Regions from separate parts of the Shewanella sp. M-Br genome, predicted to be linked through region 1. Evidence: predicted binding sites of a transcription regulator. Region 1 holds the regulator's gene; each other region holds the start of a gene.
What was found. Region 1 encodes LexA, which represses DNA repair genes until DNA is damaged. Its sites were predicted from a motif close to TACTGTATNNNNATACAGTA; they were not measured.
Positions count from the first base shown of each region.

Region 2: a site for LexA is predicted at 2,061-2,080, ahead of recN (DNA repair protein RecN). Genes of this name have one in related genera too.
Region 3: a site for LexA is predicted at 1,932-1,951, ahead of recG (ATP-dependent DNA helicase RecG). Genes of this name have one in related genera too.

Region 1 covers NZ_BJBV01000004.1:175,072-179,272, reverse strand. Annotated here, with positions in the region: gene plsB (glycerol-3-phosphate 1-O-acyltransferase PlsB) at 1-1,854, opposite strand, end outside; gene lexA (transcriptional repressor LexA) at 2,015-2,635, shown strand; gene AAA952_RS04710 (cell division inhibitor SulA) at 2,632-3,144, shown strand; gene coxB (cytochrome c oxidase subunit II) at 3,548-4,201, shown strand, end outside.
Region 2 covers NZ_BJBV01000024.1:43,670-47,870, reverse strand. Annotated here, with positions in the region: gene AAA952_RS18260 (phosphatidylglycerophosphatase A family protein) at 1-218, shown strand, start outside; gene recN (DNA repair protein RecN) at 372-2,030, opposite strand; gene AAA952_RS18250 (AEC family transporter) at 2,159-3,121, opposite strand; gene lldR (LysR family transcriptional regulator LldR) at 3,412-4,201, shown strand, end outside.
Region 3 covers NZ_BJBV01000029.1:25,642-29,842, forward strand. Annotated here, with positions in the region: gene AAA952_RS20050 (sensor histidine kinase) at 101-1,180, shown strand; gene AAA952_RS20055 (response regulator transcription factor) at 1,180-1,776, shown strand; gene recG (ATP-dependent DNA helicase RecG) at 1,968-4,043, shown strand.

The sequences.
Region 1 (4,201 bases):
GTGAATGATATTGTTACGATAGCAAGTCATAGACACAGCCTGACTCGCTTCGATAGACACTATTTCCCCTAAAGGATCGGCACTAACAACAAACTTGTTCAACTCTAAACCTTGCTGCACTAAATGCTTACCATCACCTTCGGCAACAGATGTATAAGAAGTGTAAGGCACTTTTTTGAGTAGGGTCAGATACAAATCAAGCTGACGCTCCAGCAGACTACGTTCTAAGGCGTTTTGATCTGTCGCCAGTAAAACTAAGCTAGTCAAAGTCACAGAACTCGCGGCTGCGGCATCATTGATACGCGTCATCACCCGATTAGCCAGCACGTTTACCGCTGGCGTTAACCAACTTGGTTTCTGCTCGGGATCATCGGCCAACTCAGCACGCCAGTTTGGCGCACGCTCATTTAAGAAATTTTGCAGGGTAATAGGCTCGCCAAAATTCACATAACCTTGGCCGAAATTACCTAATTTACGAATGGCACCGAACACCTGCCACACAGATTCTTTTTTCTTTTTCTTACCGCTTAACTCTTTATGGTAAGTCGCTACTTCCATCACATGGTCATAGCCTAAATACACAGGCACAAGTGTGACAGGACGTTCAATACCGCGCAGTACGCTGTTCATCGTCATGGCGATCATGCCAGTTTTCGGCGCCAACAGACGGCCAGTACGTGAACGACCACCTTCGGAGAAGTATTCCACCGAATAACCTTTAGCAAACAGCTGATCTAAATACTCACGAAATACTGCGGTGTACAGCTTGTTGCCATTAAAACTACGGCGGATAAAGAAGGCACCACCGCGACGGAACATAGGTCCCGCGGGCCAGAAATTGAGGTTAATGCCGGCAGCAATGTGCGGCGGAACCATGCCTTGATAATACAAAATATACGATAACAGCAGGTAATCCATGTGGCTGCGATGGCAAGGCACATAAACAATTTCGTGGCCATCGTGGTGCAGCTGGCGAACTTGCTCGGCGCCTTTAATGTTGATCCCGCTGTAAAGCTTGTTCCACAGCCAAGTTAAAAAACGCTCGGCAATACGCACTAAACTGTCTGAGTAATCGGCAGCGATTTCATCGAGATACTCAATAGCCGTCTCGCGCGCTTGGGTCTCAGAAATCTTTTTACTGGCCGCTTCTTCTTGAATCGCCTTGCGCAGCGACTCAGATTTGAGCAACGAATGAAACAGTGCTTGGCGGTTTGGCAGCACAGGCCCTGTCATTACTTTACGTTGACGACGGAAATGCACGCGCGCAACCCGTGCTAACTTATGGGCAATCCCCATGTCGGTGCCATGTTCGTCAGCCATGTAACGCAGGGATACGGCATTCGAAAACTGCACGAAGTTATGTCGACCTAAGAACAGAATCATCAAGCACTTGCGCAACCAAGTCGGGTTTTCCCGCTCAAATACGGCCGCCTTCATAGTGTCGTCTTCTTTCCCTGGCGTTCGACCCCAATACAAGCTCGCAGGCACAAGTTGAATATCCAATTCAGGACGTTCCTTATGCACGGCTAACAAACGCATAAAGCATTCGAGGAAAGGCTCATTACCAGCACGTTCGCCAAACAGTGGCTTACGTCCTTGAAGACAGACAACCCGAGGCGCAGTCACACCATTAGCCACTAGAGGCTCATAAGGGCTTGGTAAGCCTAACTTAGCCGTTATTTCGCTCAAAGCAGCGATGTCACTGAGGGATTCTGTTTTCATCACATAAACAAGGGGTCTGGAAGCATCCAGATTCAGATCGGCAAAGGGATCCTGAGGCACCACAATAGTGTGCACTAAGTGTTTTTGGATCCAACGTAATGATTTCAACCAAAGAGAGTCGTGTTTAGGCATTATTCTTATGCAATTAAGTGCGTTTACTAGCCCGATAGAATACCAGACTATGGGCAATATTCGCTAATTCTCTCCAACATAGCTAAAAAGTGGTTAATACTTGCGCTGCAAATAATACTGTATATACTAACAGTAACTGTATAGAAAAACAGGAAACACCATGAGACCTTTGACGCCACGCCAAGCTGAAATTTTAGAGCTAATTAAACGAAATATTGCCGATACTGGCATGCCACCCACTCGGGCAGAAATCGCAACCCGTTTAGGTTTTAAGAGCGCCAATGCGGCTGAAGAACACCTTAAAGCGTTGGCAAAAAAGGGCTGCATTGAGATCATGCCAGGCACATCTCGGGGCATTCGTCTGCCTGCGGAAATCGAAGATTTGACTGAAACAGGTTTACCGCTCATCGGCCAAGTGGCCGCGGGTGAACCTATCCTCGCCCAAGAACATGTTGAACAGTACTACCAAGTCGACCCAAGCATGTTCCATCCCGCCGCCGATTTTTTACTGCGAGTAAAAGGCGACAGCATGAAAAATATCGGCATTCTCGAAGGTGATTTGCTGGCAGTTCATAAAGTAGAACAAGCTAGAAATGGTCAAGTGGTTGTCGCTAGAGTCGATGACGATGTCACTGTTAAACGTTTCGAAAAAAAAGGTAATGTGGTCTATCTACATGCCGAAAATGAAGATTACTCCCCGATTAAAGTGGATTTAGGCTTCCAAAGTTTAACAATTGAAGGACTCGCCGTCGGTGTGATCCGTAATGGAGATTGGCTATGAATAAACTACTTGGCAATGCCCCCCGCCATCCGGGCTTGTGGCTCGATGAAGTCCGTGATGCCGACTATGACTGGCACCATGCGCCTATCGCCTGTATGCCAACCAAGACTCAAGGTCGCCAAGAATTAATTCATCTGAGTGCACAACTCGCTCAGTTAAGCCAACAGGGCCGTTGGTTAGTGCTCATCAACCCTCCAAGTATTGGCTACAAGCAAATGCTCGCCAGCGCAGGTGTGCGTATGGATAGAGTCTTACTGGTACATGCTAAAGATGAAGTCGAAACCCTGTGGGCGATGGAGAAAGCCCTGACAAGTGGTACGTCCAGTGCAGTCATTACTTGGACTCAATCATTGGATGCGCGGGATAATCGACGCCTACAAATCGTGGCTAAAAGTGCCCGAGCTATGGGCATAGTGCTTGAAGACGTAAACAGTCACTTACATGCCGACGTACGCATTGAGCAAGGCAATCTCTTCGGTCAGCAATCTTTTTTTAGCGCTGTACACTAAATATTCATTTAATTTTTTACCTTGAAAGCCGCCTCACCTATGAATGTGAGGCTTTTTTTTGGCAATTTTTCAGATAATTAGATAAATAAGTGATCTTGATCAATATTTAAACAGCAAGTATGGTTGGTTAAGTCGGTGATGATATATCACCTTCCGTGGTCAATGAATCGAGTATTTATCGAACTCGAAGCGCCACTAAAAATAGAGAACAGATTTATTTCAGCAGTATGTGCCAGCGTGGCTAATTACCAGCAGTAACAATACTTGATTAAAAGTAACAGCCGCCAACGCACGTTGAAGTCAAAAAAGCTTTTTTGGGAACTGAAGAGTTTGCATAGAGTTGAGACTTACTGTGTTGCTCTTCTTTGTAGTTGCTATTCGCAATTGGCAGAGGAGAAGTCTTGTGAAGCAATTGTTGTATTGTTTACTCGTGGTGCTTTTCGCACCACCGTTGACCGCCGCGGACATGCGGTTCAACATGACCCCTGGCGTGACCGAGATCAGTGGCAAGGTTTATCACTTGCACATGACCATCTTGTATATCTGCTGCGCAATAGGCCTAGTGGTCTTTGGCGTGATGATTTACGCCATGATCAACCACAGAAAATCCAAAGGCGCTGTCGCGTCCCACTTTCACGAAAGCACTAAAGTTGAAATCGCTTGGACGATTCTGCCATTTATCATTTTGATCTTAATGGCGATTCCAGCGACAAAAACTTTAATCGCAATGGAAGATCCCAGTAACGCCGAACTCACCGTAAAAGTCACGGGTTCCCAATGGAAATGGCATTACAGCTATTTCGATCAAGATATTGATTTTTATAGCATACTGACAACACCCAGAGCACAAATCGAAGGTACCGAAACCAAGGGTGAAAACTATCTATTGGAAGTCGATAAACCGCTCGTTCTACCGATAAACCGCAAAATCCGCTTTCTGATGACTTCAGAGGATGTCATCCATTCTTGGTGGGTACCCGCCTTTGCAATTAAGAAAGATGCCAACCCTGGATTTATCAATGAAGCTTGGACTCGCATCGACAAACCCGGCATTTAC
Region 2 (4,201 bases), on a different contig from region 1:
TGGTTGGACTACTGATCACTATGATAGCGGCACCAGCAGGCTGGGGTTGGTTGTTAGTCGGCTTTGGTCTATTTCGCTTTTTCGACATCATCAAACCTTGGCCTATTCGATGGCTCGATGCCAAAGTTCATGGTGGCTTTGGCATTATGATTGACGATGTCTTAGCGGGCGTGTTTTCGTTTATTTGTCTGCAAGGGCTAGTCTGGTGTTTTAGCTAACATTATCGCTAACCTAACATGATAGTTAACCCGGCATGTTAGTTAGCATGGTCAACAACTAACCCTTAGTTTTTGATATAGCCCCTTAGCTTGTGATATACAGTGTGTAGATTCAAGCGTTTAGCGACCTCATTCGTTATTTGATCCATACTACTATTGCAGCAGTTCCCTTGCGTTTGCTAGGGTATTGCTGGTGATAGTATCGCCACCTAACAGTCTTGCAAGCTCTTGGATACGCTGCTCACGATCGAGCGATTTCATTGTGGTCTCAGTACTGCCTGCCTTATTAAATTTATCGACAAACATGTGTTGATGACCATTGCCCGCAACTTGCGGCAAGTGAGTCACGCACAGTACTTGGGTCGATTCCCCTAAGCTGCGTAACATGCGGCCCACCACTGCTGCGGTGGGGCCGGAAATCCCGACATCCACCTCATCGAAAATTAATGTCGGTGTGGCAACTTTCTTCGCGGTAATCACTTGGATCCCTAGCCCTATCCGTGAGAGCTCACCGCCAGACGCGACTTTCGAAATCGGTTGCAAAGGTTGGCCAGGGTTAGTGGTGACCATAAATTCGATATTGTCACTGCCATTGGCTGACATTTGCTCGGGGTGGAAATTGACTTCGATCGTAAATTTACCCTTAGGCATATTCAGTTCGTGGATTGACTGAGTCACCAGTTTGTCGAGTTCTTTAGCATAGCGGGCACGGCTTTGGCTGAGCTTTTGCGCATTGCTAAGATAAGCGGCTCTACTTGCCTCGACTTGAAGCTGAATTTCTTCTAGCTTGCTTTCGTCACTGTCTAAGGTGCTTAGCTCAGCCTTTAATGCTAAATGATGCTCGGCCAGTTTATTCGGGCTAACATGATGCTTACGCGCCAGTTGCATGGCTTTTGATAGCCGTTCTTCTAAATAGGCAAAATGGGTCGGATCGAGTTCGAGCTTACTCAAATAGTGCTGCAATTCGCCGGCACTTTCTTGCACTTGGATTAAGGCATCATTGAGCATAGTGTTGATATTGCTTAATGCAGGATCGTAGCTTTGCAGATCTTCGACGAGGGAAACGACTCGATTGAGCAGCGACTCTATATTGTTCTCTTCGCCCTCTGTGAGTATATCTAAGCTCGCCTGACAGGTATCAATCAACTCAGTGCCATTGGCCAGACGTTTGTGCTCTTGCTCAATCTCATCGAACTCATCAACTTTAAGATCAAACTCATCGAGTTCTTCTACTTGATATTGCACTAATTGCTTACGGGCAATACGTTCATGCTGTGAGGCTTCGAGTTGTTTTAGATCGGCCTCAATTTGCTTGCAGCGTTGAAAGCTAGCGGCAACCGTATCGATAAGCAATCTGTGGTTGGCATAACTGTCGAGCAGGGTGAGTTGATGTTCACTTTTTAACATTGCATGGTGCGCATGTTGACCGTGAATACCGATAAGCAACTGACCCAGTAATTTTAGCTGCGTCAGCGGCACTGGATTCCCATTGATGTAGGCGCGTGAACGGCCATCGCTACCAATAGTCCGACGTAGAATGCACTCATCATCGAGTTCAAGATCGTTATCTTCTAACCAACGTTTTGCCAGTGGAATATCATCCAAGGAAAAGCGGGCGCTGACCTCGGTTTTATTGGCTCCGGGACGAACACTGCTGGCATCGGCGCGATTGCCTAGGCATAGGCCTAGCGCATCGATGGCAATCGATTTACCCGCACCGGTTTCACCTGTGATGCTGGTCATACCGGGGCGAAAATCCAGTTCTAAAAAACGGACGATAGCGAAGTTATTAATGCTGAGTTGGCAAAGCATAGTGAATTCCTGTCGAAAAACATACCAAACCACTGTATTGATAAACAGTATATACTGATTTTATATACAGTAAAGTGGCTTGGGTGAAAAATCGGCATTATCGACAGTAAATATTTTTAATTAACTGATTATGCATAGGTTCTTACTAAGCTTTCTAAGATAGGTAAACTGAAGAAAGTGACTAAGGTGCCAAATAGAATGCCTTGAGCACTGGTTGAAGCCTGAGTGTTATAACGCTGGGCGAGTAAGTACACGCTAGCCGCGGTGGGCAGTGCGCTCAAGATCACGCCCATGATCAGGTAGTCACCACTTACTCCAAAACGGTTAAGCATAAAGTAAACGAGTGCCGGTTGGATAGTCAGCTTGAAGAGGTTGATAAGGCTCAGTTCGATAAAATTCTTGGGGCTAAATACGCTGCTATCTTTCTGGTAGCGCATCGCTTTGGCGAGTACCATGCCGATAGCAAATAGGGCGCAGGGGCTTGAGGTATTGCCTATTTGCTGGATCATTAGCGCCAGCCCTGACGGCAGTTTTATCTCTAGCGCCGAAATGCCGACGCCAATTAAGCTACCAATAACGATAGGGTTTTTACCTACCGCCATCGCCATTATGACTAAGGCGTGGTGTTGTCTTTGGGTGTTAGTGGCCAGTTCCATCGAGACTAAGGCGACGGCAAACATCAGCACGGATAATAAGCTGGCAATCGCGGCGGCGACTAACGCACTTTGCTGCTGCGGAAAGAGGATGATGAGCAGTGGAATACCAATAAATGCCGTATTACCAAAGGTGGCATTGAGGGCTCGAATGGCGGCAACTGCATGCTGTTTAGGGTTAGCTATCAGCGATAGCCCTAGGCAGACAAGATAAGTGATCACCATAGCTGTGCTGTAGCCCGCAATAAATCCCCATTGCAAAATCTCGTCAATCGGCTGTTGGGCGAGGGCGATAAGCATGATTGCAGGGAACGCAATATAGTAGACATATTGGTTTAGCACTTGATCCGTATCGACGGGCAAGAGTTTTAGTTTTTGCACTAGTGTACCGAGCAACATGATCCCGAAGACGGCAAACAGAGGGGTTAAAATGGTCATTTCCCTCACTCATCCTTACGATTAAATTTGAATAAACTCGCCCACCGTCGTCATTTTACTGTTGCTTTGATTCTTGGTGGCCAGAGTTACAGCACTTGCTTCTTTTTATGTCACTTTAGAGCCAGATTTAGCGCCAGCGCAGTAAAACTCGCCACAAAATAACATACCATTTCAATCTAAGGCTATTGCGCTATGGTCGTATAAGTGAATAATTCAATGTTTAAAACACAATCACTTAGTGAATTTAGCGTTTTAACGTCAATACCCAATATGTGAAATTAGGATATGCAATGAGTGATGATTTAGGCGCTGAACTACAACTTGTCTATCTTTTTGTGCATTTAGTCAATGCGGGTAGTTTTTCGCAGGCGGCGAAGGAGCTCGATATGCCTATCGCCACTGTGAGCCGCAAGTTAGCGAAGTTGGAAGAGAAGCTCGATAAACAGCTCTTTATGCGCAGTACCCGCAAGTTACGATTGACGGAGGAAGGGCTGGCGCTCTTTCAACGCTACCAGAGTGTGGTTGCTCAATTTGATGAACTAAGTGGTTTAGGTAGTGATAAACCCGAGGGAACCTTACGCATCGCCGCGCCGATTTCGATTATTTCCATCGTGTTTATTCAAGCATTGAATGAGTTTGGCCGTTTGTATCCTGATATCCGTTTGCACATTTCCCAGAGTAATGAGTTAGTCGATTTGATCGATAAAGGCATAGATGTGGCGATTGTTGGCGGGGCTCAGCCTGATTCTTCTTGGGTGTCGAGTACCTTAGGCGAGCTCGACTATTGCCTGTTTGCCACGCCAGAATACTTGGCTCAGGCACCTAAACTTGAGCATCCCGATGATCTTGAAGCCCATCAACTGATAAAAGTCTGGCCGCTGTTTAATTGGCATTTAAAGCATCCAAGCGGCGAGTCTTTTTATTTTAATGGCCCGACTAAGCTCACCCTCACGGACTTACACGGAGCGATTCAGGCTACTTTAGGCCATGGCGGGATCTTGTATGGTCCTGAACTATTTGTAAAACAGCAGATTAAAGAGGGAAAACTTAAAGTATTACTGCCTGAATGGATTGGCGAAC
Region 3 (4,201 bases), on a different contig from region 1:
TCTATGGCGCTGACGATAGCGCCAATCCCTAAAAAGAATAAATTAAAACAAGATGCCATCGGTGGGCATTCAACAACCAACTCAGTGACACAGAGGCATCATGATAAGCACTCCCCTTCAGCTCGAACGAAAACTTGCTTGGGTGTATTTGATAAACTTAGTGTTTTATCTGATCCCACTTGCCATAAATCCCTATCCAAGTTGGAAAATCGCCCTCAGTTTTGCTGTGTTAATCCCTTTTATTGCCAGTTATTTTTGGACTTATAAGTGCAATAGCCGTAGCGCCTATCTGCCCATTCTCATTATGGTGGCCATAGCAATAGCGATCACACCAATCAACCCAGGCTCTATCTCGCTATTTACCTTTGCCGCTTTCTTCATTGGCTTTTTTTATCCTCTCCGGACCTGTCTGTTGGCTATTACAGCACTCATCGGCCTGTTGTTTGCCCTCAATGAGATTTACCACTTTAACAGTTACTACTTTCCGCTTTACGGCTCGGGATTAGTGCTCGGCGTGGGCATGTTTGGTGTCGCCGAACGCAGACGTTATCGGCATAAATTGAAAGAACAGCAAAGTGCCCAAGAAATTACCACCTTGGCCACTATGCTTGAGCGTGAACGTATCGCGCGGGATCTACACGACATTATGGGGCATAGCCTTTCTTCCATCGCCCTTAAGGCTGAGCTAGCCGAAAAGCTTATCGCAAAACAAGAATATGAACTCGCATCAACCCAATTGATTGAGCTAGGACAAATTGCGAGGGAAAGTTTAAGCCAGATCCGCCACACAGTGTCAGACTACAAACACAAGGGCCTAGAGAGTTGCGTGACGCAGCTTTGTAAATCCTTAAGGGATAAAGGCTTAAGTGTCGAGCTCAGTGGTGAGCTACCCAAGCTAGGTGCAAGCACAGAAAGCCAACTGAGTTTGATCCTCACCGAACTTATTAATAATATTCTCCGCCATAGCGGTGCAAGTGAATGCTCTATCCACTTTTCTAAGCAATCAGACCGCCTGCTGCTCGAAGTCAAAGACAATGCCGCGGCCAAACCTTTTATAGAGGGTAATGGCCTCACAGGTATACGCGAGCGTCTCGACAGTTTAGGTGGCAGCTTGAGCTATAATCTCGAACAGGGATATACCTTTACCGTCAGTTTACCTTTGCAGGGAGCAACACATTAATGAAGATTTTATTGGCGGAAGATCAAGCTATGGTGCGAGGAGCACTCGCCGCACTCCTCACGCTTGCAGGGGGTTTTAGTATCACCCAAGCGAGTGACGGCGACGAAGCTCTAAGCTTACTCAAACAGCAAAGCTTTGATCTCTTGCTAACGGATATCGAGATGCCCGGCCGCACAGGCTTAGAGCTGGCGACATGGTTAAAGGAGCAACATAGCCAAACCAAGATAGTGGTCATTACCACCTTCGGCCGTGCGGGCTATATTAAACGTGCCATCGAAGCGGGTGTGGGCGGCTTTCTGCTTAAAGATGCGCCCTCGGAAACCTTAGTCAACGCGATTCAACAAGTGATGGCGGGAAAACGAGTGATCGATCCTGAACTTGCCATGATGGCGATTGGCGATGTCGACCCGCTCAACGACAAAGAACGCCGCGCTCTTCGCCTCGCTAGCGAAGGCAAATCCACCTCCGACATCGCCGAAACTCTTTTTATCGCCGAAGGGACTGTTCGCAACTACCTCTCAGAAGCCATAGCCAAACTCAATGCCAGCAATCGAATCGATGCAGCGCGCATCGCCAAACAAAAAGGCTGGTTGTAATAACACTCACAGTTAACCACGCTTTCAGCCTAACGATATCTTATCAACAATTTTGCAGCCTTAAGGTCGCAGAAAGATATTAGCTATGCTTCCAAACAAAATTTGATAACACCCTAATTCCCCTTGAGATTGCCTTAAGCTTATTCTCTGTTAATATATGTATAAATTCACAGTGATTGAGTGCTAACGACTTGCAGCAATTGGATCTTGTTCCGATCACCGACCTCAAAGGCGTCGCCAAAAAGGTCGCGGAGAAACTCGCAAAGCTCGGCATCACAACAGTACAAGATCTGCTGTTTCACTTACCCCTGCGCTACGAAGATAGAACCCAAATCTATCCCATTGCCGCCCTCAGCCTAGGCGGTTATGGCACTATAGAAGCTGAAATCCAATCGACACAAATCATCCAAGGCCGCAAGCGCATGCTGGTCTGCAATGTGCGCGACGATACGGGCAGCTTAAGCCTGCGCTTCTTTAACTTTTCCGTTGCTCAGCGTAATGCCATGCAAAATGGTTTGATGATCCGCGCCTACGGTGAAGTGCGCCGTGGTAGTCATCAAGCTGAGATAGTGCATCCAGAATATAAAGTGGTGTATCCCGGTGAAGATGTTCACCTGAGTGATACCCTAACGCCGATTTATCCCACGACTGAGGGCTTAAAACAGGCGAGTTGGCTAAAGCTGACGGAGCAAGCCTTGGTATTGCTGGAAGAGGGTGGCTTAACTGAGCTGCTGCCACCACAATTGCAACCTAACAACATCAGCCTTAAACAAGCGCTGCAGACGCTACATCGTCCTCCTGCGGGGATCTCTCAGTTCGATTTAGAGCTAGGCCAACACCCAGCCCAGCAACGACTCGTGCAGGAAGAATTACTCGCCCACAATCTCAGCATGTTACGCCTAAGGCAGCGCAGTAATTTAGATGCCGCTGTCACCATGCAGGCCACGGGGCAGTTGCTCAATCCCTTCCTCGCGGCTTTGCCCTTTAAGCCGACTGGCGCCCAGCAAAGAGTCGTGGCTGATATAGGCAAAGATTTAGAAAAACCGCACCCTATGATGCGCTTAGTGCAAGGGGATGTGGGCTCAGGTAAAACCTTAGTCGCGGCGATGGCGGCATTACAAGCGATTGAAAACGGGTATCAAGTTGCCATGATGGCACCGACCGAGTTATTGGCCGAGCAACATGCAACTAACTTTGCCGCTTGGTTTGAGCCACTCGGACTTAAAGTCGGTTGGCTGGCGGGAAAACTTAAAGGCAAGGCCAGAACCCAATCCCTTGCGGATATTGAATCCGGCGCAGCCCAAATGGTGATTGGCACCCATGCCATCTTCCAGCAGCATGTGGTCTTTAGCAAACTCGCGTTAATTATTATCGATGAGCAACACAGATTCGGCGTACACCAACGCTTAGGCCTGCGGGAAAAGGGCGTGAACCAAGGTTTCCACCCGCATCAATTGATCATGACAGCCACACCCATTCCCCGCACGCTGGCGATGACGGCCTATGCAGATCTCGACACATCCATTATCGATGAACTGCCGCCGGGGCGAACTCCAGTAACCACAGTGGCGATTGCTGATTCACGCCGCAACGAAGTGCTTGAACGGGTGCGTAACGCCGTCATCACAGATAAACGTCAGGCCTATTGGGTGTGTACTCTGATTGAAGAATCCGAAGTGCTCGAATGCCAAGCCGCCGAAGACACAGCCGAAGAACTGCGCCTCGCCCTGCCCGAGCTCAATATTGGCCTAGTGCATGGCAGGTTGAAGAGCGCCGAGAAACAGCAAATCATGGCTGACTTTAAGGCAGGCATTATTCATCTACTGGTAGCGACAACCGTGATTGAAGTGGGCGTCGACGTACCTAATGCCAGCCTGATGATCATTGAAAACCCTGAACGTTTAGGTCTAGCACAACTACATCAACTGCGCGGACGAGTCGGTCGAGGCGCCATCGCAAGCCATTGTGTGTTACTCTACAAGGCGCCATTGAGCCATACCGCCACCCAAAGACTGAGTGTACTCAGACAAAGCAATGATGGTTTCATCATAGCGCAGAAAGATTTAGAAATTCGTGGCCCAGGTGAAGTGCTTGGCACTAAGCAGACGGGACTGGCTGAGCTCAAAATTGCCGATCTGGTGCGCGATCAAGCTTTGATCCCACACATTCAGAAATTAGCGAGCCATGTAATGGCGCAAGCCCCCGAAAAAGTCGATGCAATTATTTTACGTTGGCTCGGGCACAGACAGCACTATGTGCAAGCTTAAGCCGTAAATATTAAAGGGTAAAGAACGAGGCGTAACATCTGCCTTTACTCGAAATAAATTGTTTATGTTCAGCTAAGCGCTATAGACAAGCGCATGGAAACTTGCAAAATGAACCTGCGGCCTTCAAATAGCCCGCTCTTGCACTTTAATGTTAGCTG